One region of the Streptomyces solicathayae genome, then DNA from elsewhere that is predicted to be linked to it. Evidence: riboswitches for the same ligand, from Rfam matches in the RefSeq annotation. Region 1 holds a riboswitch; each other region holds the start of a gene.
The links. A riboswitch is a leader RNA that binds a small molecule or an ion and turns the genes downstream of it on or off. The one in region 1 is predicted to bind cyclic di-AMP.
Positions count from the first base shown of each region.

Region 2: it holds a riboswitch for cyclic di-AMP, as region 1 does, so the genes downstream of both, R2D22_RS06080 (LysM peptidoglycan-binding domain-containing M23 family metallopeptidase) here and R2D22_RS09665 (M23 family metallopeptidase) in region 1, are expected to answer to the same signal.
Region 3: it holds a riboswitch for cyclic di-AMP, as region 1 does, so the genes downstream of both, R2D22_RS22330 (transglycosylase family protein) here and R2D22_RS09665 (M23 family metallopeptidase) in region 1, are expected to answer to the same signal.
Region 4: it holds a riboswitch for cyclic di-AMP, as region 1 does, so the genes downstream of both, R2D22_RS19630 (M23 family metallopeptidase) here and R2D22_RS09665 (M23 family metallopeptidase) in region 1, are expected to answer to the same signal.

Region 1 is NZ_CP137573.1:2,141,575-2,148,820, forward strand. It holds gene R2D22_RS09650 (bifunctional acetate--CoA ligase family protein/GNAT family N-acetyltransferase) at 1-624, opposite strand, end outside; gene R2D22_RS09655 (HPr family phosphocarrier protein) at 800-1,081, shown strand; gene R2D22_RS09660 (GntR family transcriptional regulator) at 1,324-2,007, opposite strand; gene R2D22_RS09665 (M23 family metallopeptidase) at 2,207-2,977, opposite strand; cyclic di-AMP (ydaO/yuaA leader) riboswitch at 2,991-3,153, opposite strand; gene R2D22_RS09670 (M16 family metallopeptidase) at 3,354-4,721, opposite strand; gene R2D22_RS09675 (M16 family metallopeptidase) at 4,748-6,112, opposite strand; gene R2D22_RS09680 (DNA gyrase/topoisomerase IV subunit A) at 6,293-7,246, shown strand, end outside.
Region 2 is NZ_CP137573.1:1,307,963-1,315,208, forward strand. It holds gene R2D22_RS06055 (STM4014 family protein) at 1-98, shown strand, start outside; gene R2D22_RS06060 (STM4013/SEN3800 family hydrolase) at 125-940, shown strand; gene R2D22_RS06065 (STM4012 family radical SAM protein) at 937-2,271, shown strand; gene R2D22_RS06070 (STM4011 family radical SAM protein) at 2,313-3,179, shown strand; gene R2D22_RS06075 (SGNH/GDSL hydrolase family protein) at 3,166-3,960, opposite strand; gene R2D22_RS06080 (LysM peptidoglycan-binding domain-containing M23 family metallopeptidase) at 4,134-5,060, opposite strand; cyclic di-AMP (ydaO/yuaA leader) riboswitch at 5,063-5,220, opposite strand; gene R2D22_RS06085 (tyrosine-protein phosphatase) at 5,605-6,417, shown strand; gene R2D22_RS06090 (DUF6126 family protein) at 6,448-6,603, opposite strand; gene R2D22_RS06095 (helix-turn-helix domain-containing protein) at 6,634-7,246, opposite strand, start outside.
Region 3 is NZ_CP137573.1:4,808,646-4,815,891, reverse strand. It holds gene R2D22_RS22340 (FtsB family cell division protein) at 12-485, opposite strand; gene eno (phosphopyruvate hydratase) at 588-1,874, opposite strand; gene R2D22_RS22330 (transglycosylase family protein) at 2,161-2,853, opposite strand; cyclic di-AMP (ydaO/yuaA leader) riboswitch at 2,857-3,033, opposite strand; gene R2D22_RS22325 (transglycosylase family protein) at 3,309-4,199, opposite strand; gene R2D22_RS22320 (cytochrome P450 family protein) at 4,379-5,620, opposite strand; gene R2D22_RS22315 (globin domain-containing protein) at 5,720-6,931, shown strand; gene R2D22_RS22310 (nucleoside triphosphate pyrophosphohydrolase) at 6,928-7,246, opposite strand, start outside.
Region 4 is NZ_CP137573.1:4,251,647-4,258,892, forward strand. It holds gene R2D22_RS19625 (PP2C family protein-serine/threonine phosphatase) at 1-931, shown strand, start outside; cyclic di-AMP (ydaO/yuaA leader) riboswitch at 1,166-1,299, shown strand; gene R2D22_RS19630 (M23 family metallopeptidase) at 1,311-2,363, shown strand; gene R2D22_RS19635 (PrsW family intramembrane metalloprotease) at 2,460-3,770, opposite strand; gene trmB (tRNA (guanosine(46)-N7)-methyltransferase TrmB) at 3,808-4,533, opposite strand; gene lhgO (L-2-hydroxyglutarate oxidase) at 4,695-5,897, opposite strand; gene R2D22_RS19650 (NsdA family TPR-like regulatory protein) at 6,005-7,246, opposite strand, start outside.

The DNA.
Region 1 (7,246 bases):
CAGCCGTTGCACGGACCGCGCCTCGGCGCGCTGCTCGCGGGCGCGCTGCACGGCGAGGGCCCGGTCGGTGGGCTCCAGGTCGAGGTGGAGCCGTACCGAGCCGTCCTCGAAGCTCCGCTTCTGCGTGTAGCCGGCGTCCGTGAAGACCTTGATCATCTTGGTGTTCGCGGGCAGCACCTCCGCGGCGAACCGGCGGATGCCCCGCTCCCGCGCCACCGCCGCGATGTGCTCGAGCAGCGCGGAGGCGACGCCGCGCCCCTGGTGGGCGTCCTGCACGAGGAACGCGACCTCGGCCTCGTCGGCGGGGGCCGCGGCCGGCCGGCCCCGTTCGTCGATGCGGTCGTACCGGACGGTGGCGATGAACTCCCCGCCGACGGTGGCCGCGAGCCCCACCCGGTCCACGTAGTCGTGATGGGTGAAGCGGTGGACGTCCTTGGCGGAGAGACGCGGGTACGGCGCGAAGAAGCGGTAGTACTTCGACTCGTCCGACACCTGCTCGTAGAAGCTGACCAGCCGGTCGGCGTCATCGACGGTGATGGGCCTGATCCGCGCGGTGCCGCCGTCGCGCAGCACGACGTCGGCCTCCCAGTGGTCGGGGTACGCGTGTTCCGACGGCGTCTGCATGGCGTCAGCCTACGGCCGGGGTACGACGCGGGCACCGGTCGCGCACCCGGTCGGCTCCGTGCAAGGTGAGGAGGATCGCCAGAGCCCGGCGACACCGGGACGAGGGTCGGCACGGGCACCGCGCGACCCGTGAGAGACTGGTCTAGACAACTCCTGAGACCCGAAGGACAACACCATGGTCGAGCGCCGCGTCAACGTCGGGTGGGCCGAGGGCCTGCACGCCCGCCCCGCCTCCATCTTCGTCCGTGCCGCCACGGCCTCCGGCGTCCCGGTCACGATCGCCAAGGCGGACGGCAACCCGGTCAACGCCGCCTCCATGCTCGCGGTCCTGGGCCTGGGCGCCCAGGGCGGCGAGGAGATCGTGCTCGCTTCGGAGGACGAGGGCGCCGAGGCCGCCCTGGACCGCCTGGCGAAGCTGGTCGCCGAGGGTCTCGACGAGCTGCCCGAGACCGTCTGACCCACCCTCGGGCCTTCGCGCCCGGCATCGCGAGCCGTCCCGTACCGGAATTCCGGCGAGGCGGCTCGCGCTTTTCCGCGGACTGTGCGGACTACTGCGCTGCACGCCCCATCCGTCCACAACGAATTCACCAGGAGCAATTCCGGACGGCCGCAATTCCGACAGCCGCATTCGGGCAGCCGCATTCAGGCAGCCCAAATACCGGCCCACCCGATGATGCTTCTTTGTATACAGTGCCCCTGTTAATGCGCGGAGCCCGCGGTGTTTACGGCATGTTGCGAAGACCTCACACGGGTCCGCTCCGGATGCCGCAGCCGGTGGAGCGGAAGGGTGCGCTCCGCGTGCAGCGCGGTGAGCGCCCTGGCGCGTTCCGCGTCGCCGCGGGCCACCGCGTCCACGATCGCGCCGTGCTCGGCCCACGTCTCCACCGGCCGGCCGGAGGATTCCACCGCGTACATCCAGGCGATCTTGTGCCGCAGCTGGGTGAGCAGTGCGGCGAGCGCGGGGCTGGCCGAGGCCTGCGCGAGCGTCTCGTGGAACCAGCCGCCGAGCGAGCGCAGGTCCTCGCCCTGGCCCCGCCTGGCCCGCTCCTGGCCCAGCCTGACCAGGCCACGCAGCACTTTGAGGTGCGCGTCGGTGCGGCGCTGGGCGGCGCGCGCGGCGCCCAGCGGTTCCAGGAGCGCGCGGACGTCCAGCAGGTCGGCCGCCTCCTGCTCGGTGGGCTCCGCGACATGCGCGCCGGCGTGCCGCCGGGTCACCACGAAGCCCTCGGACTCCAGGGTGCGCAGCGCCTCGCGGACCGGGACGCGGGAGACCCCGTACCGACGGGCGAGCTGCTCCTCGGTCAGCCGGCTGCCGCGCTCGAAGACCCCGGAGACGATGTCGTCCCGGATCGCCGTGCATACCGAATGCGCGGGAATGCGCATGTGTCCGACCTCCGCCTCGATCCGCGCGAAACCCATCCGACGGGCGTCTGTTCGCCGACTCTTCGGTGACTCTATTGCAGCGGAGCGGTATTTCCGACGGGCCCCCGTGAACCCTGGATATCTTTTGGCCACCAAAAAGCCCCGACTCCGTACGAGCCGGGGCTTTTCTCCGTGACCGGAGAGGAGAGATCTCCTGGGATCAGACGTTCACGCCGCGGGCGCGCAGGTACGCGAGCGGGTTGATGTCGGAGCCGTAGTCGGGGCTGGTGCGGGCCTCGAAGTGCAGGTGCGGTCCGGTCGAGTTACCGGTCGAGCCGGAGATTCCTATCTTCTGGCCGGGCACGACGGACTGGCCGACCGAGACGCCGATCGAGGAGAGGTGGCCGTACTGGGTGTACGTGCCGTCGTTCATCCGGATCACGATGTTGTTGCCGTACGCGCCGCCCCAGCCGGCCTCGACGACGGTGCCGGAGCCGACGGAGACGACGGTGCTGCCGGAGGCGGCGTGGAAGTCGATGCCCGAGTGGCTACCGGAGGACCAGAGCGAGCCGCCGGCCTTGTAGCCCGTGGTGACGTACGAGCCGGCGACGGGCAGCCGGAAGGAGTTCAGGCGCTTGCGCTCGGCCTCGCGGGCGGCGCGCTCCTTCTCCTCGCGGAGCTTCTTGGCGCGGGCCTCGGCCTTGCGCTTCGCCTCGGCCTCGGCCTTCGCCTTGGCGGCGGCCTCGAAGGCCTCCCGCTCCTGGGCGGCGGCCTGGGCGTCGATCCTGTCCGCGAGCGAGTCCACGGCGATGGCCTGCGTCAGGCCGGTGTCCTCGAGCGCGCGGACGTCCGTGTCGGCGGCGAGCGCCGGGGAGGCGAGGGTTCCGATGACGCCGGTGGTGGCGAGGGTCGCGACGCCGGCGATGCCCGCGCTGCGGCGCGCCAGACGGCTCGGACCACGATGCTTCCCGGTGGCACGGGTGAACGCCATGTAGTGGCTGATCCTTTCCTTCCTTCTCGCCTACCGGGTTAGCTGACGGGTTCGGAGCAGGAAGGTCTCCTACGGGCCCCTCCACCCGAAGGCGAAGGCGTCCGATTCACCCCAGGGACTGCGTGGGTCCCCGGCTCCCCAGGCTCGCGCCTTCGGGGACTCGGCGATGACTGTCCGTTGCCGCGGATGCGGCTTGTGCAACGCCGAACAGCCGGATCGACGCTAAGCGGACCATCTTTCAATCACCAAACAGACACGCCCGTTTGTAGCGCATCCCACAGGGCAGATGATTACGTTCCACATCGAACCGGACAAAGGGGAGGACCCCGACGTAACGTGACGTCGGGGTCCTCGCGTGGTCCGCGAACCGGCTCAATCAGCCCGTCACGACGGTGACTTCGCCGATGCCGAGCGCCCGTACCGGCTCCTCGATCTCGGCCGCGTCGCCGACGAGGACGGTCACGAGCCGGTCCACCGGGAAGGCGTTGACGACCGCGGCGGTCGCCTCGACCGTGCCCGTCTCGGCCAGCCGGGCGTACAACTGCGCCTGGAAATCGTCCGGAAGACGCTGCTCGACCTGGTCGGCGAGCGTGCCGGCGACGGACGCCGCGGTCTCGTACTTGAGCGGCGCGACGCCCACCAGGTTCTGCACCGCCACGTCCCGCTCGGCGTCCGTCAGACCCTCGGCCGCGAGGGTGCGCAGCACCTTCCACAGGTCGTCAAGTGCCGGGCCGGTGTTGGGGGTGTCGACGGAACCGCTGATGGCGAGCATCGAGGCGCCGTGCCCCTGGCCGTCGGAGCGGAGCACCTGGCCGAAGGCGCGGACGCCGTAGGTGTAGCCCTTCTCCTCGCGCAGCACGCGGTCGAGCCGGGAGGTGAGGGTGCCGCCGAGGCAGTACGCGCCGAGCACCTGGGCCGGCCACACGCGCTCGTGCCGGTCCGGGCCGATGCGGCCGATCAGCAGCTGGGTCTGCACCGCGCCGGGCCGGTCGACGATGATCACCCGGCCGGTGTCGTCCGCCGTGATCGGCGGCATCGGACGCGCCTCGACCGTGTCGCCGGTCCAGTCGCCCAGGGTGTCGGCCAGGACGGCGTCCAGGTCGACGTCGGTGAGGTCGCCGACGACCACGGCGGTCGCCGTGGCGGGCCGGACGTGCGCCTCGTAGAAGGCGCGCACGGCGGCGGCGTCGATCGCGCCGACGGTCTCCTCGGTGCCCTGGCGCGGACGCGACATGCGCGAACCGGCCGGGAACAGCTCCCTGGAGAGCTGCTTGGCCGCGCGCCGGGCGGGGTTGGCCGTCTCGTGCGGGATCTCGTCGAGCCGGTTCCGCACCAGGCGCTCGATCTCGGTGTCGGCGAACGCGGGCGCGCGCAGCGCCTCGGCGAGCAGTCCGAGCGCCTTGGGCAGCCGGGAGACCGGAACCTCCAGGGAGACCCGCAGGCCCGGGTGGTCGGCGTGCGCGTCGAGCGTGGCGCCGCAGCGCTCCAGCTCGGCGGCGAACTCCTCCGCGGAGTGCTTGTCGGTGCCCTCGGACAGCGCCCGCGCCATGATCGTGGCGACGCCGTCCAGGCCGTCCGGCTCGGCGTCCAGCGGGGCTTCGAGGACGATCTCGACGGCCACCACCTGCTGGCCGGGGCGGTGGCAGCGCAGCACCGTCAGTCCGTTGTCGAGCGCGCCGCGCTCCGGGGCCGGGAAAGCCCACGGGCGGGCGACGCCCGGCTGCGGCTGCGGGTGGAACTCCATGCTGGTCAAAGACGCGGCAGCGTCGCTCACTGGTCGGCTCCCTCTTCCTCGTCGCTGTCGCTCTCTCCGGCCTGGTCGCCCTGGCCCGCGGTGACCGGCTCGTACACGAGCACCGCGCGGTTGTCGGGGCGCAGTCGGGCCTTGGCGACCGCCTGCACCTCCTCGGCGGTGACCTCGAGCACGCGGTGCACGGCGGTCAGCGCGAGCTGCGGGTCCCCGAACAGCACCGCGAACCGGCACAGTTCGTCGGCGCGGCCCGCGACCGTACCGAGCCGGTCCAGCCACTCGCGCTCCAACTGCGCCTGGGCGCGCTCCATCTCCTCGGGCGTCGGGCCCTCGGCGGCGAACCGGGCCAGTTCCTCGTCGACGGCCGCCTCGATCTGCGGCACCTCGACGCCGCCGGACGTCTTCACGTCCAGCCAGCCCAGCGAGGGCGCGCCGGCCAGCCGCAGCAGGCCGAAGCCGGCCGCGACGGCCGTGCGGTCGCGGCGGACCAGCCGGTTGTGCAGCCGGGAGGACTCGCCGCCGCCGAGGACGGTGAGGGCCAGGTCGGCCGCGTCGCACTCGCGGGTGCCGTCGTGCGGGAGCCGGTAGGCGGCCATCAGCGCGCGGGCCGGGACCTCCTCCTCGACGACCTCGCGCAGCTGCTCGCCGATGGTCTCCGGGAGCGTGCCGTCGCGCGGCGGCTGCTTGCCGTCGTGGGACGGGATGGAGCCGAAGTACTTCTCGATCCAGGCGAGGGTCTGCTCCGGGTCGATGTCGCCGACGACCGACAGCACCGCGTTGTTCGGCGCGTAGTAGGTGCGGAAGAAGTTCCGCGCGTCCTCGAGGGTGGCGGCGTCCAGATCGGCCATCGAGCCGATCGGCGTGTGGTGGTACGGGTGGCCCTCGGGGTAGGCGAGCGCGGTGAGCTTCTCGAAGGCGGTGCCGTACGGCACGTTGTCGTAGCGCTGGCGGCGCTCGTTCTTGACGACGTCGCGCTGGTTCTCCATCGACTCGTCGTCCAGGGCCGCGAGCAGCGAGCCCATGCGGTCGGCCTCCAGCCAGAGCGCGAGCTCCAGCTGGTGCGTGGGCATGGTCTCGAAGTAGTTGGTGCGCTCGAAGCTCGTGGTGCCGTTGAGCGAGCCGCCGGCGCCCTGCACCAGCTCGAAGTGTCCGTTGCCCGAGACCTGCTTCGAACCCTGGAACATCAGGTGCTCGAAGAGGTGCGCGAGGCCGGTGCGGCCGGGTACCTCGTGGCGCGAGCCGACGTCGTACCAGAGGCAGACCGCGGCGACCGGGGTCAGGTGGTCCTCGGAGAGCACCACGCGCAGGCCGTTGGCCAGCCGGTGCTCGGTCGCTGTCAGGCCGCCGGAGCCGGCCTGGGCGGTGGCCGTGTGACCCATGGGCATGTACGTCCCTTCGATCGCGTGTGGAAGAGTCCTGCCACTGTATGCAAGCGCACCGGCACCTCGCGAAGTTCCCGGGGCATCGGACTGTCCCTCTTCCGGGTCGCGGTCTGCGTTGTCGGTGCGACGGTCCACAATGGTCCGCGTCAGATCAACCTTGTTGGTGAAGGAGCCGCAGCCGCGATGGCCCGCCGCAGCACGAAGACACCGCCGCCGGACGACGCGTTCGAGGAGAGGATCCTCGACATCGACGTCGTCGACGAGATGCAGGGCTCCTTCCTCGAGTACGCGTACTCGGTGATCTACTCGCGCGCCCTGCCCGACGCACGCGACGGCATGAAGCCGGTGCAGCGCCGCATCGTCTACCAGATGTCCGAGATGGGCCTGCGGCCCGACCGGGGGTACGTGAAGTGCGCCCGCGTCGTCGGCGAGGTCATGGGCAAGCTGCACCCGCACGGTGACGCGTCGATCTACGACGCGCTGGTGCGCATGGCGCAGCCCTTCTCCATGCGCGTCCCGCTGGTCGACGGCCACGGCAACTTCGGCTCCCTCGGCAACGACGACCCGCCGGCCGCCATGCGGTACACCGAGTCGAAGATGGCCGCCGCGGCGCTGCTGATGACGGAGTCGATCGACGAGGACACCGTCGACTTCACCCCGAACTACGACGGCCAGGAGCAGGAGCCCGTCGCCCTGCCGGCGGCGTACCCGAACCTGCTGGTCAACGGCGCCTCCGGGATCGCGGTCGGCATGGCGACGAACATGCCGCCGCACAATCTGGGCGAGGTGATCGCGGCCGCCCGGCACCTCATCCGGTACCCGCACGCGGACCTCGAGGCGCTGATGCGCTTCGTGCCCGGCCCCGACCTGCCGACCGGCGGCCGGATCGTCGGCCTGTCCGGCATCAAGGACGCGTACGAGTCCGGCCGGGGCACCTTCAAGATCCGCGCCACCACGACGATCGAGAACGTGACGGCCCGCCGCAAGGGCATCGTCGTCACGGAACTGCCGTTCACGGTCGGCCCCGAGAAGGTCATCACCAAGATCAAGGACCTGGTCGGCTCGAAGAAGCTCCAGGGCATCGCCGACGTCAAGGACCTCACCGACCGGTCGCACGGCCTGCGGCTGGTCATCGAG
Region 2 (7,246 bases), 830 kb from region 1:
CGGCCCAGGTCGCCTCTCTGACCGAAGCCCACCGCACCACGCGCACGGCCCACACCGCCCGTACCACCCGCACCACCACAGGAACACCCCGGTCATGAACGCGAACGCGCAAGCACCCCTGGACATGAACGAGATCGTGGGCACCCACGACCTCCTCCTCATGACGCTCGACACCCTCCGCCACGACGTCGCCGACGAGCTCGCCGCCGCCGGCCGCATCCCGAATCTCGCCCGCCACCTGCCCGGCGGCCGCTGGGAGCGCCGACACGCCCCCGGGAGCTTCACGTACGCCTCCCACCAGGCGATGTTCGCCGGCTTCCTGCCGACCCCCGCCTCCCCCGGCCCGCATCCGCGACTGTTCGCCGCCCGGTTCGCGGGCAGCGAGACCACCGCAGGCGGCACCTTCGTGTACGACACCCCGGACCTGGTCTCCGGGCTCGCGCGGCAGAGCTACCGCACGGTGTGCGTCGGCGGGGTGGGCTTCTTCAACCGGCAGGGGCCGCTCGGCTCGGTGCTGCCCGGCCTGTTCCAGGAGAGCCACTGGGAGCCTGAGTTCGGCGTCGCCTCCCCGACCTCCTTCGAGGCGCAGGTCGCCCGGGCCGAGGAGGTCGTGTCCGCGCTGCCCGCCGACGAGAGGCTCTTCCTGTTCGTCAACGTGGCCGCGCTGCACCAGCCGAACTGGTTCCATCTGCCCGGCGCGACGCGCGAGGCAGGGGACTCCCGAGCCACCCACGCGGCGGCGCTGGAGTACGTGGACCGGCACGTCGGCCGGCTTTTCGCTGCGATGAGCAGCCGTCGCCGCTGCTTCGCGATCGTCTGTTCCGACCACGGCACGGCGTACGGGGAGGACGGCTTCACCGGCCACCGCATCGGCCACGAGTCCGTGTGGACCGTCCCGTACGCGCAGTTCTTCCTGGACGGGCCGGAGGCGACCGCGTGAACGCGCATCAGCCGCCCCGCCCGTACACGAGCTACGTCTACGCCTACCCGCACAAGACCGCGTACCGTCCGCTCCCGGACCGGCCCGCACTCACCGGTCTCTGGGCGGGCGAGCCGAAGGACGCGCTCTCGCTCTATCTGCACATCCCGTTCTGCGAGGTGCGCTGCGGCTTCTGCAATCTGTTCACCCGGATCGGCGCCCCGGACGAGCTGACCACCCGCTATCTCGACGCGCTCGACCGGCAGGCGACGGCGGTCCGGGACGCGCTCGGCGACGCGTCGCCGGTCCGGTTCGCGACGGCCGCCTTCGGCGGCGGCACGCCGACCTACCTCACGGCCGGCGAGCTGGAGCGGCTCTGCGACATCGCCGAGCGGCGGATGGGCGCGGACCTGCGCGCCGTCCCGCTGTCCGTCGAGTCGTCCCCCGCGACGGCGACCGCGGACCGGCTCGCGGTGCTCGCGGACCGCGGCGCGACCCGGCTGAGCCTGGGCGTGCAGAGCTTCGTCGAGGCCGAGGCGCGGGCGGCGGTCCGTCCGCAGCGCCGCGCCGACGTGGAGGCGGCACTCGGCCGCATCCGGGACAGCGGCGTCCCGGTCCTCAACATCGATCTGATCTACGGCATCGACGGGCAGACCGAGTCGACCTGGCGGCACTCGCTCGACGCGGCGCTCGCCTGGCGGCCCGAGGAGCTGTATCTCTACCCGCTCTACATACGCCCGCTGACCGGCCTCGGCCGGCTCGGTCCCGCCGCCGACCGGGCCTGGGACGAGCAGCGGCTGCGGCTGTACCGGTACGGCCGGGACCATCTCCTCGGACACGGCTACGAGCAGGTGTCGATGCGGATGTTCCGGCGCGCGGACGCCCCGCCGCAGGGTCCGGACGATCACGCCTGCCAGACGGACGGGATGATCGGACTCGGCTGCGGCGCCCGTTCGTACACGTCCTCGCTGCACTACTCCTTCGACTACGCGGTCGACATGCGGGAGATCCGCGCGATCATCGACGCGTACACGGCGACGGCCGACTTCTCCCGCGCCGAGGTGGGCCGCCGGGTCGACTCCGGCGAGGCCCGGCGCCGCCATCTGCTGCAGTCGCTGCTCCAGGCGGAGGGGATGCCGCTCGACGGGTACGCGGAGCGGTTCGGCTCCTCGCCCTTCGCGGACTTCCCGGCGGAGCTGGCCCGGTTCGAGGCGCTGGGCTGGCTGGACGCGGACGCGCCGGCGGGCCTGCTGCGGCTGTCGGACGAGGGGCTCGCGCATTCGGACGGGCTCGGGCCCGAGCTGTTCTCGTCCGGGGTACGGGCGGCCATGGCCGCGTACGAGGCGAAGTAGAGGCGCGGCATGGACCTGACGATCCCGTACGAAGGCCCGGCATGGACCTGACGATCCTGTACCGGGGCCCGCTGGCGTCCTGCGACTACGACTGCCCGTACTGCCCGTTCGCGAAGCGCCGGGACAGCCGGGAGCAGCTGCGCGCCGACCGGGAGGCCCTGGAGCGGTTCGCCGCGTGGGCGACCGCGGCCGGGGAGGCGGGCGACCGGCTGAAGATCCTCTTCACTCCGTGGGGCGAGGGGCTGGTCCGTTCCTGGTACCGGCGCACCCTGGTGGAACTGTCGCGGCTGTCGCATGTCGAGCGGGTGGCGATCCAGACCAACCTGAGCTGCCGGACGGAGTGGACGGCGGAGGCGGACCCGGAGTCGCTGGCGCTGTGGTGCACGTACCACCCGGGCCAGACCCCGTACGACCGCTTCCTCGCCAAGTGCCGGGACCTGGCCGGCCGGGGCGTCCGGTTCAGCGTCGGCGTGGTCGGCCTGCCCGGGCATCTGGCGGACGCCCGCAGGCTGCGCGCCGACCTGCCGGAGCGGGTGTACCTGTGGGTGAACGCGGCGGACGGGCACACGTACACGGACGAGGAGGCCGGGGTCTGGACGGACCTCGACCCCCTCTTCCCGTACAGCCGGCATCCGCACCGGTCGGCCGGGCTGCCGTGCCGTACCGGCGCGTCGGTGGTCTCGGTGGACGGCGACGGCACGGTGCGGCGCTGCCACTTCGTGAAGGCCGAGCTGGGCAACCTCTACGACGGCTCGTTCCGCGCCGCGCTGCGGCCCCGGGCCTGCCCGCTCGCGGTGTGCGACTGCCACATCGGGTACGTCCACCTGGAGTCGCTGCCGCTGTACGACGTGTTCGCCGGCGGGGTCCTGGAACGGATCCCGGCCGGCTTTCCCGTCACAACGGCATGAGGTCGGGCCGCTTGGCGGCCACGTGGTCGCCGGAGCTCTCGCCGCGCAACCGGCGCCCGATCCAGGGCACGAGGTACTCGCGGGCCCAGTGGATGTCGTCGCGGCGGACCTCCAGGGTGCCGCGCGGCGGCAGCGGGGGCCACGGCTGGTCGGGGTCGGCGGGCACCGGCAGGCCGAGCACCTGGGCTGCGCGCAGCGCGACCCGGGTGTGCCCCTCCGGCGACAGGTGGAGCCGGTCGTCGTCCCAGGCACGCCGGTCCTGGACGGACTTGAGCGACCACAGGTCCAGGACGGGGCAGTCGTAGCGGTCCGCGACGGCGCGCACGTGCGCGGTGTACGTGGCGATCTTGCCGCGCAGGTGCTTGAGCACCGGCACGTCCCGGGTGTCGAAGCCGGTGGTCACCATGACCGTGCCGACCGACGAGGTCAGGTCGGCCACGGCGCGCTCGAACCGCTCGGCGACGTCGTCGGGGTCGGTCCCGGGCCGGATGATGTCGTTGCCGCCCGCGCAGAAGGTCACCAGGTCGGGGGCGAGCTCCTTGGCCCGCGGGACCTGTTCCTCGACGATCTGGTCGAGGAGCCTGCCGCGTACGGCGAGATTGGCGTACCGGAAATCGTCGTGCTCCGGCAGCTGGTCGGCGAGCAGGACCGCGAACCGGTCCGCCCAGCCGACGTAGTTCCCGCCCGGGCCGGGGTCTCCGACTCCCTCGGTGAAGCTGTCGCCGATCGCCGCGTACGACCCGAATGCGCCACTGTCTCTTGATCTCGAATCGTCTGCCACGGGAGCACATCCTTCACCCCGGGATGTGACCTACGCGACCGTAAGGAGGGGTTGACGGAGAGTGAGATACGCCACCGGTCAAGATTCACCCAACCCGGAATACGCCGGATACGCCGGAGGCCCGACACGTGGACACGTGCCGGGCCTCCGGGAGCCGCTCGCGCGGGCGTTCGTCAGATCGAGACGCCGTGGCTGCGCAGGTAGGCCAGCGGGTCGACGTCCGAGCCGTAGCTCGGGCCGGTGCGGATCTCGAAGTGCAGGTGCGGGCCGGTGACGTTGCCGGTCGAGCCGGAGAGGCCGATCTGCTGGCCGCCGGTGACGGTCTCGCCGGCCGAGACGGCCAACGAGGAGAGGTGGGCGTACTGGGAGTACGAGCCGTCGGCGTGCTGGATGACGATCTCGTTGCCGTAGGCACCGCCCCAGCCGGCCGAGACGACCGTGCCCGGACCGACGGCGCGGACCGACGTGCCGGTGGAGGCGATGAAGTCGGCACCGGTGTGGTAGCCGGAGGACCACATCGAACCGGCCATGCGGTACGGGGTGGAGACGCCGCCGGAGACCGGGGCGAACCAGCCGGAGGCGGCGGCCGGGGCGGCCGCGCGCTCACTGCTGCGGGAAGCACGGGTCTCGGTGGCCTTGGCGGCGGCCTTCGGGGCCGGCTTCGGGGCGGCCTTGCGCTCGGTCTGCGCGGCCGGCTTCGCCGTCGACTTGGCGCCGAGGGTGAGCTTCATGCCGGGCCGGATCAGCGACGGGTTGTCGCCGATGACCTGGCGGTTGTCCTTGTAGAGCTTCTGCCAGCCGCCGGCCAGGTGGTGCTCCTGGGCGATCTTGGACAGGTAGTCGCCGCGGACGACCTTGTAGACCTTGGCCTTGGTCTTCGCCTTGGCCTTGGCGGCCTGCGGAGCGGCGGCCGGCTTCGCGGCGGCCACGGCGGCGACGGCCTGCTGGGAGGTCACGCTCGGGGCGGCCTGCTCGGCGGCGTGGGCGCCGGTCGCGCCGAAGAGCGGCAGGGCGACGACGGCGCCACCGGCGCCGGCGGCGACGAGTCCGCGCGTGATCGGATTGACCTTGGGACGGCGGTGCTTACCCTTCGCGGGCATGGCGAATTCCTCTCCGTCGCCTGCGAGGTGAGCTGTCGGGTTCGGACTGGAGATGTCCGGTCGCGTGTCGTACGCGACTTCACCCCAAGCCGTCCTGTGCGTGAGGACCGGCGTCTTACCTGGGTCCCCCGCTCCTGCCACACGTGGGTGGGTGCGGAAATCCGGACGGTGGCAGGATTCGGCGGTCCGACCGGAGTGAGCGTGACGCTAGACGAGCCGGGTCGGCACGAACAAGCCGCCATTTCCTTTTCCCATTCACGGCGGCGGAATTCATACGGAATTCCGGTCACCCTCCGTGGATGACGGATCTTCGCCTTCCTTTCCGCGCAGGGTATTTGGAGAAGACGATCAGGCACGGACCGTCACGCTTATGACGCTCCTCACGCCTCTGATCCCATGTCACCTTCAATCGGGGCGCGCTATACCCAAAACCTCTAATTCGGACAGATTGCACATTCCCGTCCGAGGGGGTGCGCGCGAGGGAGTCCGTCTGGATGATTGCCCCAGGAACCGATTTCTCGTCGCCACACACTCAGGAGCATCCGTGACGCAGCAGACGCCGCAGGTCCCCTCGACCGAGCCCGAACTGACGGGGGTCCGCAACTTCCGGGACGTGGGCGGACTGCCGACCGTGGACGGCAGGGCCGTGACCCCGGGCCGGCTCTTCCGCAGCGGGCACCTCGCACACGCCACCGCGGAGGACGCGGCCTTCCTGTCGACCCTCGGACTGCACACGATCTTCGACTTCCGCAACGAGGCCGACCGGAAGTTCGAGGGCCTGGACGTCGAGCTGCCCGGCACGCGGAACGTGCACATCCCCCTGAACGACCCGGCGGACGGCAAGGAGTTCTGGAAGCTGGTGCGGTCGGGCGATCTCTCGACGCTGCGGGAGATGCTCGGGAACGGCAAGGCGGCCGACCGTATGTCCGATTCGTACCGGAAGATGATTGTGCAGCGGACGGCCGAGCACAGCCGGATCCTGCACGCCATGGCCGAGGACAGCGTCCCGGCGCTGATGCACTGCGCCGCCGGCAAGGACCGGGCCGGCCTGTCGATCGCCGTGTCGCTGCTGGCGGTCGGCGTGGAGCGGGAGGCCATCGAGGCCGACTACGTGAAGTCGAACGAGCCGCACCGCCGCTACAAGGTGCAGCGCAGCTCCACCGCCCCGGACGGGCTGGCGCCCGAGGTCATGGAGCTGCTGAGCCCGCTGTTCGACGCGCGGGTGGAGTACCTGCGGGCCGCGTTCGAGACGATGGAGGCCACGTACGGCTCGGTCGAGGGCTATCTCACCGAGGGCCTCAAGCTCTCCGCCGAGACGCGCGAGCTGCTGCGCGCCCGGCTGGTCACCGAGGCGTAGCGGAGCACGCCGGCCGCGGCCCCTCGCGGGTCAGGGGTTCCCCGCGCCGACCGCGAAGAGCAGGTAGAGGAAGCCGGCGAAGAGGTGGCCGGCCACCAGGTAGGCGAAGAGCCGGAGCACGAGCCCCTTGGGGAACTTGCCGCCCCCGCGCTCCTGGCCGGTGATCGCCGTGGACTTTTCGGACATGTCAAGGCCCTCCCATGGGCTCAGCTGGGCTCAGCGCCGGTGCGGAGTCGCGTCGCCGAGGCACAGCTCGGCGGCGGGGCTCTGCAGCAGCGTGTGGACGAACAGCAGATCGGCGCCGTCGCGGGTGGCCGCGCCGATCCGGTGCGGGGTGAGCGAGTCGAAGTGCGCGCTGTCCCCCGGGTCGAGCACGTGCACGGCGTCGCCGAGCGCGAGCCGCACCCGGCCGTGCAGCACGTGGAGCCATTCCTCGCCGGGATGGACCCGCACGATGTCGGCCCGGGTGGCGTAGGGGACGTGGACCCGGAGCGCTTGGAGCGCCCGGCCCGCACCGCCGGCCTGGTGGTACACCCAGCCGTCCGCCTCGACCGGCTCGGACCGGCCCGCCCGGACCACGGGGTCGTGTTCCGGGGGGACCTCGCCCAGGAGCGCGGAGACCGTCGTACCGTAGATACGGGCCAGGGCCAGCAGCATCGGCAGCGAGGGCTGCCGGCGGCCCGTCTCCAGGCGGGACAGGTGCGCCGGCGAGAGGCCGGCCCGCTGGGCGGCGGCCTCCAGGGTCAGCCCGCGGCGGCGGCGCAGGCCGCGCAGCTGCGGGGCGACGTCCGGCAGGACGTCCGGGGCGGCGTCCGGGGACGGGTCCCCG
Region 3 (7,246 bases), 2.7 Mb from region 1:
CCCATCATCCCTCAGCGGCGCGCGTCGGCGTGGTCCACGCCGTCCCACAGCTCGGAGTACCAGGCGCGGTCGTCGGCGTCGCCCCCGGAGCGGGGCCGGCCGGCGGCCTCCGGGTCGTTCACGGTGAAGCCGGTCTCGCCGGGCATCACGAAGTGCAGGTGCTCGCGGGCCAGCCGGCGCACGTACGCGGGGTCCTGGAGCCGCGCCTTCTCGTCGCGCAGCTGTTCCACCCGGTCGGCGGCCTCGGCGGCCTGGCGTTCCTGGTCGGCGATCTCGGCGCGCTGGGAGACGTACTGCCGCATGGGGTAGGCGAGGGCCACCACCAGGGAGCAGACGATCAGGGCGAGGAAGGCGGCGCGCCCGGTGAGCCGGGAACGGCGGGCCTGCCGGCGGGTCTGGGACCGGTAGACACGGGCGGCGGTCTGCTCGCCGAGCAGCCTGATCCGGGTCGCGGTCGAGAACCGGTCCCGGTCCTTCACGGCCATTCGTACACCCCCTGATCAAACGCACGTCCCCGCACACGGTACGGGACCGAGTGCGGGGACGCGGGGAAGCTGCCTCACGGCTGCTGGGTGTCAGCCCTGGCGTCAGCCCTTGAAGCGCGGGAAGGCGCTGCGGCCGGCGTAGACCGCGGCGTCGTCGAGGATCTCCTCGATGCGCAGCAGCTGGTTGTACTTGGCGACGCGCTCGGAGCGGGCCGGGGCGCCGGTCTTGATCTGGCCGCAGTTGGTGGCGACGGCCAGGTCGGCGATGGTGACGTCCTCGGTCTCGCCGGAGCGGTGGGACATCATGCACTTGAAGCCGTTGCGCTGGGCCAGCTCGACGGCGTCCAGCGTCTCGGTCAGCGAGCCGATCTGGTTGACCTTCACGAGGAGGGCGTTCGCGGCGCTCTCGTCGATGCCGCGGGCCAGGCGCTCCGGGTTGGTGACGAACAGGTCGTCACCGACGAGCTGGACCTTGGCACCGAGCTTCTCGGTGATGGTCTTCCAGCCGTCCCAGTCGTCCTCGAACAGCGGGTCCTCGATGGATACCAGCGGGTACGCGGAGACGAGCTCCTCGTAGTACTCGGTCATCTCGGCGGCCGAGCGGGACTTGCCCTCGAACTCGTAGGCGCCGTCCTTGTAGAACTCGGACGCGGCGCAGTCGAGCGCCAGCGCGATGTCCTTGCCCGGGACGTAGCCGGCCTGCTTGATGGCCTCGAGGATGAGGTCGAGCGCCTCGCGGTTGGAGCCGAGGTTCGGGGCGAAGCCGCCCTCGTCGCCGAGACCGGTGGACAGGCCCTTGGTCTTCAGGACGGACTTGAGGGTGTGGTAGACCTCGGTGCCCCAGCGCAGCGCCTCGGAGAAGGACTCCGCGCCGATCGGCGCGATCATGAACTCCTGGATGTCCACGTTGGAGTCGGCGTGCGAGCCGCCGTTCAGGATGTTCATCATCGGAACGGGCAGCAGGTGCGCGTTCGGGCCGCCCAGGTAGCGGAAGAGCGGGAGGTCGGACGCCTCGGAGGCGGCGTGCGCGACGGCGAGGGAGACGCCGAGGATGGCGTTGGCGCCGAGCGAGGACTTGTCCGGCGTGGCGTCCAGGTCGAACATCGCCTGGTCGATCAGGCGCTGCTCGGTGGCGTCGTAGCCGACGAGCTCCGGGCCGATCTGCTCGATGACGGCGAGGACGGCCTTCTCGACACCCTTGCCGAGGTAGCGGTTCTGGTCACCGTCGCGAAGCTCCAGGGCCTCGAACGCACCGGTGGAGGCGCCGGACGGAACGGCAGCACGGCCGGTGCTGCCGTCGTCGAGGCCGACCTCGACCTCGACCGTGGGGTTGCCTCGGGAGTCCAGGATTTCCCGGGCTACGACGACGTCGATGGACGGCACGAGCATCTCCTTCTGGGATGTGACGCGAGAAAAGTGCAGAGGTCTGCTTGGCCTTGCGACAAGAGCCTAACCGGCTCGGGGTGCCCGGCCAGTCGGGTGCCCGCCCGCTGGGACGAAAAAGGACCCAAGCGCGGGCATCCCGGGGCGAACGGTCTCGTTCTACCTGCGGGTAACCGGACATGGAGAACCCCGGCCCGGCGTGTACGGGGGAGAAACACGCCGGACCGGGGTGATCACCGCGGGAGTGTCGTGCGACGCGGGTGGGCCGCCGGACCCACCCGGGTCGCTCGGCTCACTTCAGGTGGAGCTGCTGACCCGGGTAGATCAGGTCCGCGTCCTGGACGATGTCCTTGTTCAGCTTGAAGAGCTTCTCCCAGCCGCCCTTGACGTCGTGCGCGGCGGCGATCTTGCTCAGCGTGTCACCGGCGACGACCTTGTACTCGCCGTCACCCTTCTTGACCTTCTTGCCGGTCGGGGTGGTGACGGTCTTCTTCGCGTCGCCGTTCTTCGCGGCGGGCTTCGGCGCGGTGCGCTGCTCGCTGCGGGTGGTGGGCTGCTCGGCCTTCCGCTCCGGCTGGGGCTGCGCCTGCTCGGCGGTGCCGCCGGTGTACGCGGCGCCGGACAGGCCCACGCCGCAGCTCGGCCACGCGCCCTTGCCCTGGCCCGCCAGGACCTTCTCGGCGATCTGGATCTGCTGCGACTTGGAGGCCTGGTCGGCGGTGGCCGCGTAGGCGGTGCCGCCGTAGGCGGCCCAGGTGGAGGCCGAGAACTGCAGGCCGCCGTAGTAACCGTTGCCGGTGTTGATGGACCAGTCGCCGCCGGACTCGCACTGCGCGACGGCGTCCCACTCGGAGGCGGTGGCGGCCGAGGCGGTGCCCGCGGTCAGCAGCGGGGCGGCGACGGCGACACCGGCGACGCCGGCGAGTGCGACGACGCGGGTGGCCTTGGAGGCACGACGGTGTTTGCCCTTGCCGGAAAGCAGCATGGAAGTTCTCCTCACCGACGCCTGCGAGGTGAGCTGTCGGGTTCGGGCCGGAAGAGTTGCCCGGCCGCGTGTCCTTGCACGCGGCTTCACCCCAAGCCGGTCGATCGGCCGTCACTGTCTCGACGGCCGGGACCGGCACTTACCTGGGTCCCCCGCTCCTGCCTACGGCGCTTGACGCGACGACTGTTCCCATCGGCCGACGGCAGGATTCGGCGTTACCGGTCGACGGGGCCCGCGGTGGCGAGCGGTCACGACCGTAGACACAGACCCCGGCCAAGTTCAAAGACCCCATTCGGGAAAAATCGCCCCTACCGGCCCAGTTGTGAGGGTCGTTTGCGCAGGTGAGAGGTGACGGAAGCAAAGTTTGCGGACAAGACACGCCAGTTGAGGCGAAGAGACCCATGTCTCATTTGCTCAGAACCGGACATACAGCCGCGAACCACCCCCGTACGCGACTACTGCCGGTCGGTCAGATCGAGGCTCTGACCGGGGCGGATGAGGTCCGGATCGGCCCCCACGGTCTCGCGGTTGGCCTTGTAGAGCGCCTTCCACCCTCCGTGGAGTTCGTGCTCGGCGGCGATCTCGGAGAGGTTGTCGCCGGGAAGCACGGTGTATTCGTCCGAGGTGTTCGGGTTCTCACCCTTCACACCCTTGGCGGCATCCGTCTGGTTACCGGCGATTTCGTCGACAGCGGGATCGCCGGCGTCACGCGCCGGGTCGCCACTCGGCGCGGCATGACGTCCCGATTCGGGCGTGGTGTCCGAATTGACGGGATCCTCGGTGGCCGCCTCGCCGCGGTGCTTGCCGGTGCCGGGGGTCTCGGTGCCGGGCGAGGTGCCGGCGTCCGGGGAGGCGGAGGCCGACGGCGAGGAGGGCGAGCCGCTCACGTCGGGCTCGGCGGACTTCTCGGGCTTTCCGGGCGTGTCGGACTCGGCGGGGTCGGTGGACCCCTCCCCCGCGGCATCCGGATTTGCGGATGCGTCGGGCGCCTCCGGCAGGACCCCGCCGGTCGGGTTCGCGGGCGGCTTCAGGGTGCCGTCGTCCTTCAGGCCGACGATCCCGGCGCAGGTGGCCCAGGTCTTCGCGCCCTGCGAGGCGAGCGCCTTCTCCGCGACGGCGATCTGCTGAGCGCGGCTGGCGAGGTCCGGGCGGGCCGCGTACTCGGCGCCACCGAAGGTGTCCCAGGTCTCCTGGGTGAACTGCAGGCCGCCGTACAGCCCGTTGCCGAAGTCGGCGCTCCACAGCCCGCCGGACTCGCACTCGGCGACCCGGTTCCACGTCGCCGCGTCGGCGGCCGAGGCGGAGCCCGCGCCGAGCAGCGGCAGGGCGAGGGCGGACCCGGTCACGCCTGCCGCTACGACGAGGGCGGGGGCCTGACGGGGGCGACGGTGTCGTCCGTTCCCGGAGCGCATGCGGAGTGCCTTTCGCGTGACTGCTGAGGTGTCGGTGAACGTAGCGGCATTCGAACGTAAGTCACAAGTCGATGCAGCGCGGATCACGCGAAGATCACAGTCTTGACGCTCCGTCAGTTGTGCGGGGTGGTGAACTCCACCGGAAGCGTGCGTAGACCACGCATAATCAGCCCGCCGCGCCATCGCAGTTCGGCCGGATCGGCCCCAAGTCGCAAGTCCGGCAAGCGAGTCAGGAGCGTGGCGAGCGCCGTCTGGCCCTCCAGCCGGGCGAGCGGGGCGCCCAGGCAGTAGTGGATGCCGTGCCCGTAGCCGAGGTGCTGGTTGTCACGCCTCGACAGATCGAGCGTGTCCGGCTCGGCGAACCGCTCCGGGTCCCGGTCGGCGGCGGCGAGCACCACCAGGACGGGGTCGCCGGCCCGGATCTCCTGCCCGCCGAGGGTCAGCGACTCGGTGGCGAACCGCCAGGTCGCCAGCTCCACCGGCCCGTCGTACCGCAGCAGCTCCTCCACCCCGGTCTCCAGGAGGCCGGTCTCGCCGGCCGCCAGGGAGGCCTGGAGGCGCTCGCGCTGCTCGGGGTTGCGCAGCAGCGCGTACACCCCGTTGCCGATCAGGTTCACGGTCGTCTCGAAGCCGGCGAACAGGAGGATGAAGGCCATCGCGGCGGCCTCGTTCTCCGTGAGGTGCTCGCCGTGGTCGGACGCCCGGATGAGCCCGGAGATGAGGTCGTCGCCCGGGTCGAGGCGCTTGCGGTGGATCAGCTCCGCGAGGTAGCCGCGCATCTTCTTCACCGACCGGGCCACCCCACCGCGCGGCCCGCCGCCGTGCCGGATCATCATCCCGGCCCAGTCCCGGAAGTCGTCCTGGTCCTCGCGCGGGACGCCGAGCAGGTCACAGATCGCGTAGATGGGGAGCGGGAAGGCGAACTCGTGGATGAGGTCCGCCTCGCCCCTGCCCTCGAACCCGTCGATGAGCCGGTCCGTCAGCTCCTGCACCCGGGGCGCGAACTCCGCGACCGTGCGCGGCGTGAACGCCTTGGAGACGAGCCGGCGCAGCCGGGTGTGGTCCGGCGGGTCGATGTTGAGCAGATGCGTCATCAGCTCGGCCTTGCGCTCGCCCGGGATGCCGGTCTTGCCCTTGGCGTGCGCGGGCTCGTCGTGGTGGGCCGGGTTCTTCGACAGGCGCTGGTCGGCGAGCGCCTGCCGGGCGTCCCCGTACCGCGTCACCAGCCAGGCCTCCACCCCACTGGGCAACGTCGCCCGGTGCACCGGCGCGTGCTCGCGCAGCCAGGCGTAGGCAGGGTACGGATCGGTGGCGAACTCCCAGGTGAAGAGTTCGGGGGCGGGGCTCTCACTCACCCTCCGACGTTACCCGGACTCCGGCCCGGACCGAGCCGTGGGGACACACCGTGAAGGTCGTGCGGATCTGGTGAAGACTCGTGGCCTAGATTCGTCGTCGTGGATCCTCAGCTGCTCCGAAGCACGTTCGCCGTCGTCGAGAGACGGGCCGAACAAGCCGTCACCTTCTTCTACTCGCACCTGTTCTGGCACAACCCCGGCGTGCGCGACCTGTTCCCCGAGGACCTCCGCCCGCAGCGCGACCGGCTCTTCGCCGCGCTCACCCACGTCGTCACCCGTCTCGACGACCCCGGCCTCGCGGACTACCTCGGCCGGCTCGGCCGCGACCACCGCAAGTTCCTCGCCGCGCCCGCGCTGTACCCGGCCGTCGGCGCCAGTCTGCTCACGGCGTTCGCCAGGACCGCCGGGACCGCGTGGACGCCGGCCGCCGAGAAGGCCTGGACGGAGGCGTACACCCTGGTCGCCGACCTCATGATGCGCGGCGCGCAGGAGGCCGAGCAGGCCGGCGAGCCCGCCTGGTGGGACGCGGACGTGGTGCGGCACCTGCGGTACGGCGACGACCTCGCGGTGCTCACGCTGCGGCCCCGGCAGCCGTACATGTACTCCGCCGGGCAGTACGCGAGCGTCAGTTCGCTGCGGGTGCCGCGGATCTGGCGCACGTACTCGCTCGCCAACGCGCCCCGCCCGGACGGCACCGTCGACCTGCATGTCAGCCGAATACGCGGCGGGCGGATGAGCACGGCGCTGGTGGACGAGGTCCGGCCCGGCGAGACACTGCGCCTCAGCGCGGCGGGCGGGGCGACGGTGCACCGCACACCGGCGGGCGCCCCACGCACGTACATCGCCGCCGGGACGGGCTGGGCGCCGGTCAGGGCGCTGCTCGAGGAACTGGCGGTCGACCCCGGGGAGACGGAGGCGCGGCTGTTCCTGGTGGCGCGGGCCCGGGAGTACCTGTACGGCCAGGCGGAGCTCGACGCCTTCGCGCAGCGGATACCCGGGCTGGGCGTCACGTGCATCGCGTCGGCGCCGCGGCATCCGCGGGACCAGGCGACGGAGCGCCTCCTCCAGGCGCTGCCGGCGAGCCTGCACTGGGCGGACCACGACGTCTACCTGGCGGGACCGCCGGGCTTCCTCACGGAGACCGTCCCGGTCCTGGAGGCGCTGGGGACGGCACCCGCGCGGATCTTCCACGACCGGCTGCCGGCGATCGGCCGCTCCCACACCCGCCCGCAGGGCGCGGCGGAGTGGCTGCTGAGCCCGCCGGAGCTCCAGTGGCACGACCCCGAGGCGCGGGCGCCGGGGGAACCCTAGGCGTCCGTGCCCTCCGCCGCGCGGATCGCGTCCCGGTACGCCCGGCCCGCCGCGCGCAGCGCGGCCTCCGGGTCGACGCCCGCCGCCTCGGCGCGGACCGCGAGGGCGAGCAGTTCGTAGCCGATGCCCTCGCCGGACGGCGGCTCCACCTCGAGGCCCGCCGTGCGGACGCGGCCCGCCAGCTTCGCGGCGAGCGCGAGACCGGGCTGACCGAGGGGGACGCCGTCCGTCACGGACTCGCGCTGCTTCTCGATCGCCTTCGTGCGCAGCCAGTGCTCCTTGACGTCCTCCGGGGTCTCCGCGTGCGCGTCGCCG
Region 4 (7,246 bases), 2.1 Mb from region 1:
GATGAGCGTCGCCCTGCACACGTACAACGACACGGCCACCGACGTGCCCGCCATCATCGAGACCCTCACCGTCCTGACGGTCTCGGCGCTCGCGCTGCTGAGCAACCGGGTGGTGCGGCGCGGCAGCAGACAGCTGGCGTCCGCGCGGGTCATCGCCGAGACCGCGCAGCGCGCCGTGCTGCCCACGCCCGCCGAGCGGATCGGCGGGCTGCACATCGCGGCGCGGTACGAGGCGGCGCAGGCGGACGCGTTCATCGGTGGTGACCTGTTCGCCGTCCAGGACACCCCGCACGGGGTGCGGCTGGTCGTCGGCGACGTACGCGGCAAGGGGCTCGACGCGGTCGAGGCGGTGGCGGTGATCATCGGTGCCTTCCGGGAGGCGGCCGAGCAGGAGGCCGGCCTGGACGGCGTGGCGCAGCGGCTGGAACGGGCGCTGGCCCGGGAGGGGACCCGGCGCGGCGGCGGCCTGGACGTCGTCGAGGGCTTCACGACGGCCGTGCTCGCGGAGATCCCGCGCGGCGTCGACCGGGTACGGATCGTCAACCGAGGGCACCCCGAGCCCTTGCTGCTGCACACGGACGGGGGAATGGAGCGGCTGGTCCCGACCCGGGCCGCGCTGCCGCTCGGCATGGGCGACCTCGCCGCCTGGCCGGACCATGTCGACGAACGGCCCTGCCCGCCCGGAGCGACGCTGCTGTTCTACACGGACGGGCTGTCCGAGGCGCGCGGCGCGGACGGCGAGTTCTACGATCCGGCGGAGCGGCTGGCCGGGCGGCTCTTCCCGGGGCCTGACGAACTCCTGGACGCACTGGTCGACGACGTCCGGCGGCACACCGGGGGCGGATCGACGGACGACATGGCGCTGCTGGCGGTGAGCCGGCCGGCGGCGGGCCAGCCGGAGCGGCGCCGGACGATCCCGGTGGTGCCGTGACGATGGGTAGTTGCGGGATCTCGGAGAGATAACGGCTGACGCACCGTCAAGAGCAGAAGGTCCCGGCCGCACCCTGTGAGGCGCGGTCAACTCGCCCGTTTCCACCCCGTTGTGGCTGGTTAAGTCCAGGCCAATGGCGTTAACGATCAACAGGAACAGCTTGGAATCGGACCCCGGTGTCTATTAACGTTCGATAACGCAGCGCGGTCGCCCAGCCGTCGTCAGAGACGGCACCGCGCGCGTGCGCCGAATCCCGAAAGGGAACCGGGGAACCACCACTTGGGGTGAATCGGGTCGAACCTGACCCGTAGGAGACCTTCCTGCTCCGAACCCGTCAGCTAACCCGGTAGGCGAGAAGGAAGGAAAGGAGTGCGCCTCCGTGGCGTCCAACCCTGCTGCTCCCGAGACCCACTTCGACGCCTATGGCGCCCCGATGACTGGGGGAGGCGAGTATGCGGAGGAGTGGAACCCCAGCGAGGAGTCGCTCCGTCCGGTCCGCGGCCGGCACCGCGTCGTCAAGCAGCGCAGCATCGCCCGTAGTTCCACCGTCCTCGGCGTCGGCGTCATCGCGGCCGTCGGCGCGGGTGGCATCGCCACCGCGCAGGACAAGCCCCCGGTCGCCATCTCGCTGCCGGACATGGACGTGCCCGGGGTGGATCTCCCCGAGGCCAAGGACCTTCCCGGCGTCGGCGGCCTGATCTCCGGCGACGACGAGACCGGCGACCGCAGCAACCTCGAACCGCTCAACGCCTCCCTGGCCCTGCCCGCCGCCGACGGGGAGCAGGCCTCCGCAGAGGCGGGCGGCGCGGGCGAGGCCCTGCGCGCCCGAATCCTCCAGCAGGCCGAGCAGCAGCAGGCCTCCGCCGACGCCGAGGCCAAGGCCGCGGCCGAGAAGGCCGCCGCGGAGAAGGCCGCCGCGGAGGCGAAGGCCCAGCAGACGGCCGCCGCGAAGGCCGCCGCCGAGGCGAAGGCGAAGGCCGAGGCGGAGGCCGCGGCCAAGGCCGAGGCGGCCCGCAAGGCGGCGCTCGCCGCGGCCTACGCGCTGCCCACGTCCTCGTACTCGATCACCTCGACGTACGGCGAGGCCGGCTCGATGTGGTCCTCCGGCTACCACACCGGCCTCGACTTCGCGGCGCCCACGGGCACGCCGGTCAAGGCCGTGCACGGCGCCACCGTGAAGTCGGCCGGCTGGTCCGGCTCGTACGGCTACCGGATCGTCCTGGAGCTCGCGGACGGCACCGAGGTCTGGTACTGCCACCTGTCGTCGATGACCGTCGGCGTCGGCCAGTCCGTGGGCACCGGCGACACCATCGGCCGCGTCGGCGCGACCGGCAATGTCACCGGCCCGCACCTGCACCTCGAGGTCCACACCCCGGGCGGCTCGGGTATCGACCCGGCGGCCTGGCTGCGGGACAAGGGCCTGTCGGTCTGACGGACGAGGCCCCTCGATCCGACGCTTGACGCAGGACGCCGACCGGACAACCGGTCGGCGTCTTCTGCGTCTTCCGTGTCTCAGGTGGGTGGGCACTCAGCCCCGGTACGGGTTCGGCGTCGCGTAGTCCCGGTGAGGCGGCGGGGTCCAGGCGCGGCCAGTCGCCCGTGCCGCGTACGTGAGCGCCGGCGAGGCGACCGCCTTGCGCTGCCACAGGTGGTGCAGCAGTTCCTGCTCGCGCGCCGGGAAGTCCGGGTCCGCCGCCCCGCGGTGGGCCCGGTCGCGCAGGAACGCCAGGGTCGTCGCGAACGCCTCGTACTCGCCGACCGCCCGCGCCGCGTCGGGGCCGTACGTCCGCGAGGCGAAGGCGCGGGCCATCGCGCGGGCCCGCATCGAGGAGAGCGCGAGCGGTTCGGCGGGGGCGAGCCACCCGGCCGCCGCGTACGCCGGGAGCCGTCCGGATATCGTCCGCAGCTCGCGCTGCCGGCTCCACACCGCGAGCCAGGTCAGCAGGGCGAAGGCGGGCACCATGAACGCCCCGTACACGGCGTAGAAGCCCCACGGGCCGAGGACGGACGAGCCGTTCCACACCGCGTGCAGCCCCATCGCCAGGAGCAGCCCGCCGAGCGGAGGCAGCACGCGGCGGGCGCGCCGGCCGCGGGCGGCGGACGCGGCGAGCCCGAAGCCGATGCCGGTGAGCACGGTGAACAGCGGGTGCGCGAACGGCGACATCACGATCCGTACGAAGAAGGTCCCGACGGTCGCGGAGCCGATGCCGGTGGCCCCGAACTCCTGGTCCTCGCCGAAGGCGCTGCCGAGATAGAGGATGTTCTCGGTGAACGCGAAGCCGGTCGCGGTGAAGCCGGCGACGACCACGCCGTCGACCAGGCCGGTGAAGTTCCGGCGGCGGAAGAGGAAGAGGAGCAGCACGGCGGCGGCCTTGGCGCTCTCCTCGACGACCGGGGCGACGACGGTGGCGCCGAGGGTGTCCGCGTCGGAGGCGTCGGCGGTGGCCGAGGCGATCCAGCGGACCGCGAAGGAGTTCGCCAGGATCGCGACGAGGGCGGCGGCGCAGGCGCCCCAGGCGAACGCGAAGAGCAGGTTCTTCCACGGGCCCGGCTCGACCCGGTCGAGCCAGCGGAACACGGTCATCAGCAGCGGTACGGGCAGGACGGCCAGGCCGAGACCGACGAGGAGGCCCTCGGTGCCGGTCTCCTCGCGGACCAGCGCGAGGATCACCAGGCCGCAGAGCGCGAGCACCGCGAAGACCGCGGCGGCGCGCAGCACCCGACGGCGCCCGAGCGAGAGCCGGGGCCGGTAGCGCCACTGGGCGCGGTCCTCCGGAACGCCGGTCGGCGCGGCGGCGGGCGGTACGGGATGGCTCGGCGCCACCGGATGGTTCGGCACCCCTCGACCGTAGCCGGGGGGTGCGGGGCGCCGCGTGCTACTTCGCGTTCCGGCGGAACAGCAGATCGTGGACGACGTGGCCCTTGTCGAGGCCCTGGCCCTCGAACCGGGTGAGCGGCCGGAACGCGGGGCGGGGCGCGTAGCCGCCGTCGGCGACCGTGTTCTCGAAGTCGGGGTGCGCGGAGAGCACCTCGAGCATCTGCTCGGCGTACTCCTCCCAGTCCGTGGCGCAGTGCAGGACGGCGCCGGGCTTCATCCGCGTCGCGACGAGGCTGAGGAACTCGGGCTGGATGAGGCGGCGCTTGTGGTGGCGCTTCTTGGGCCAGGGGTCCGGGAAGTAGACGCGGACGCCGTCGAGGGCGTCGGGGGCGAGCATCTCGCGGAGCAGGATGATCGCGTCGCCGTTGGCGACCCGGACGTTGTCGAGGCCGTTGCGGTCGGCGAGACCGAGGAGGTTGCCCTGGCCGGGGGTGTGGACGTCCACGGCGAGGATGCCGGTCTCCCGGTCGGCGCCGGCCATCTGCGCGGTGGCCTCGCCCATCCCGAAGCCGATCTCCAGGACGACGGGGCGGCCGTCGAACATCGCGCCGAGGTCCAGGACGCGCTTGCCGTCGATGTCGAAGCCCCAGTCCGGCCAGCGCTTCAGCATCGCCTCGGCCTGCCCGGCGGTCACCCGGCTGCGGCGCGGCTGGAAGCTCCGGATCCGCCGCTCGTGGTGCGACCCGGCGGGGTCGGGCGCGGGGCCCTCACCGGGCGCGAACATACGACTGCCGCGGCGGGCGGGAGCGGGGGCGGTTTCACGAATCTCAGACACAGTGCGTTCCATGGTACGGCGCGCCCCGTCGTGTCCAGGCGCCCCGCGGGGGCGGCGCACACCCGCGCCGCCCTGCGGGACGATTGCCCACACGGCGGTGGGGGTGGGCGCTACAGATGCTTCAGTGCGCGGGTGGCGATCTCGCGGCCGATCGGGAGGGACGCCGTCGCCGCCGGGGACGGGGCGTTCAGGACGTGGACGGTTCTGGGGGACTCCTGGATGAGGAAGTCGTCCACCAGCGTGCCGTTCCTGAGGACCGCCTGCGCGCGGACGCCCGCCGGCGCCGGGCGGAGGTCGGACTCCTCCACCGACGGCAGCATCCTGCGGACCGCCTCCGTGAAGGCCCGCTTCGAGACCGACCGGCGCAGTTCGCCTGCCCCGTACCGCCAGTGCTGCCGCGCGATCTGCCACGAGCCCGGCCAGGCCAGCGTGCCGGCCACGTCGCCGGGGCGGACGGTCGTCCACCCGTAGCCCTCGCGCGCCAGCGCGGGCACCGCGTTCGGCCCGACGTGGACGCCGCCGTCGACGCCGCGCGTCAGGTGGACCCCGAGGAACGGGAACGCCGGATCCGGCACCGGGTACACCAGGCCGCGCACGAGCGAGGGCCGTGCCAGGTCGTAGTACTCCCCGCGGAAGGGCACGATCCGCATCCCCGGGTCGTCGCCCGCGAGCCGCGCCACCCGGTCGCAGTGCAGGCCCGCGCAGTTCACCAGGACCCGGGCCCGGACGATCCGCCCGTCCGCCGTGCGGACCGCCACGCCCCACGGCCGCCGGTCGACCGTGACGACCTCCGCGCCGTACGCGATCTCCGCGCCCGACGCCTCCGCGAGCTGCGCCGCGACCGCCCCGTAGTCGCACACGCCGGTCGTGCCGACGTGGATCGCGGCGATCCCGCGCACCCGCGGCTCGTACTCGCTGATCTGCGCGGGCCCCAGCTCGCGCACCGGGATCCCGTTCTCCCGGCCGCGCTGGACCAGGGCGTGCAGCCGCGGCAACTCGTCCCGCCCGGTGGCGACGATCAGCTTTCCGGTGACCTCGTGCGGGATGCCGTACTCGGCGCAGAACTTGACCATCTCCGACGCGCCCGCGACGGCGAACCGTGCCTTCAGGGAGCCGGGCCGGTAGTAGATCCCGCTGTGGATGACCCCGCTGTTGCGCCCCGTCTGGTGGCGCGCCGGGGCGAGCTCCTTCTCCAGGACGGTGACGCGTGTGCCCGGCCGCGCGCGCGTCAGCGCGTACGCCGTCGACAGACCGACGATTCCGCCGCCGACGATCAGCACGTCACAGTCGAACGTGTACCTGGACCCGGACACCAGTGCCACCTCCCACCCCGATAGTGCACTGGCCCACTGACATTCCCGTTAAACGCCCACCCGGTGGGACGCGTGTCACGCCGACGCTTCGGTTGGGGGCCGGGGCCTCACGCCGGCGCCATCAGCAGCGGCCGGGCCCGCTCCCGCAGCTCCATCACCCGCGGCTCGTCCCCGTACGGCTCCAGGCGGTGCAGCAGGTCCCGTACGTACTCCGTGGTCCTGGCCGACGAGATCCGACCTGCGACCTCCACCGCCCGCACCCCCTGCGCGCAGGCCGCGTCCAGGTTCCCCGACTCCAGCTCGGCCACCGCGCTCACCACGAGACGGAGGCCGTGCGAGCGCACGAACTCCTCCGTGGGCCGGGACAGCGCCTGCTCGGTGAACCGCCGCACCTGCCGCGGCGCCTTCAGGTCCCGGTAGCACTCGGCCGCGTCCGCCGCGAACCGGTCCTCCGAGTAGAAGCCGAGCCAGGACGGGTCCGCGTCGCCGGCCCGGGAGCGCTCCAGCCAGCCCTCCGCCGCTTTCAGGGCCGTGCCGGCCGCCGCCGCGTCGTTCGCCTTCGCGTGCGCCCGCGCCTCGACGAGCCGGAAGAACGACATGGTGCGCGCGGTCGCCAGGCCCCGGTTGCGCTCCAGGGCCGCCTGGGCGAGGTCCACGCCCTCGTCGGCGAAGCCCCGGTAGGTGGCCTGCAGCGACATCGAGGCGAGCACGTACCCGCCGAGCGGGACGTCGGCCGCGGCGCGGGCGAGCCGCAGCGCCTGGATGTAGTACCGCTGCGCCGCCTCCTGCTGCCCGGTGTCGAAGGCCATCCAGCCGGCCAGCCGGGTCAGCTCGGCGGTCGCGCCGAAGAGGGCGCGGCCGACCTCGTCCGAGTACGAGCCGAGCAGTAGCGGCGCCGCGTCCACCCGGAGGCACTCGGGCACCATCGAGGAACGCCAGTCGCCGCCGCCGTACTTGGAGTCCCAGCGGCGGGCGTCCTCGGCGGCCTCGCGGAGCTTGGCGACGTCGCTGTGGCCGACGCGGGCGTGCCCCTCGTCGGCGCTCTCGGGCGGGCCGCTGCCGCCGCCGGTGGTGCCGTTCGAGATGCCGTTTCCGGCCGCCGGGGCGAGCCGCTCCACCGAGGAGTCGGCGGGGGTTATCAGCCAGCGGGAGGCCGGGGTCGCGTACGCGCTGACCGAGAAGGATCCCGCCAGCGACTGCCAGATCCCGCCTCCGCCGCCGCGCCGACCGGCGAGATCCAGCCGGTACAGATCCGTCGCGGAGCGGACCGCCTCGCCCACGTCCCGCGGGAAGGCGAGGCCCACCTCCGGCGCCGGGTCGGCGTCCGCGAGCCCGATCTCGTGGAGGGG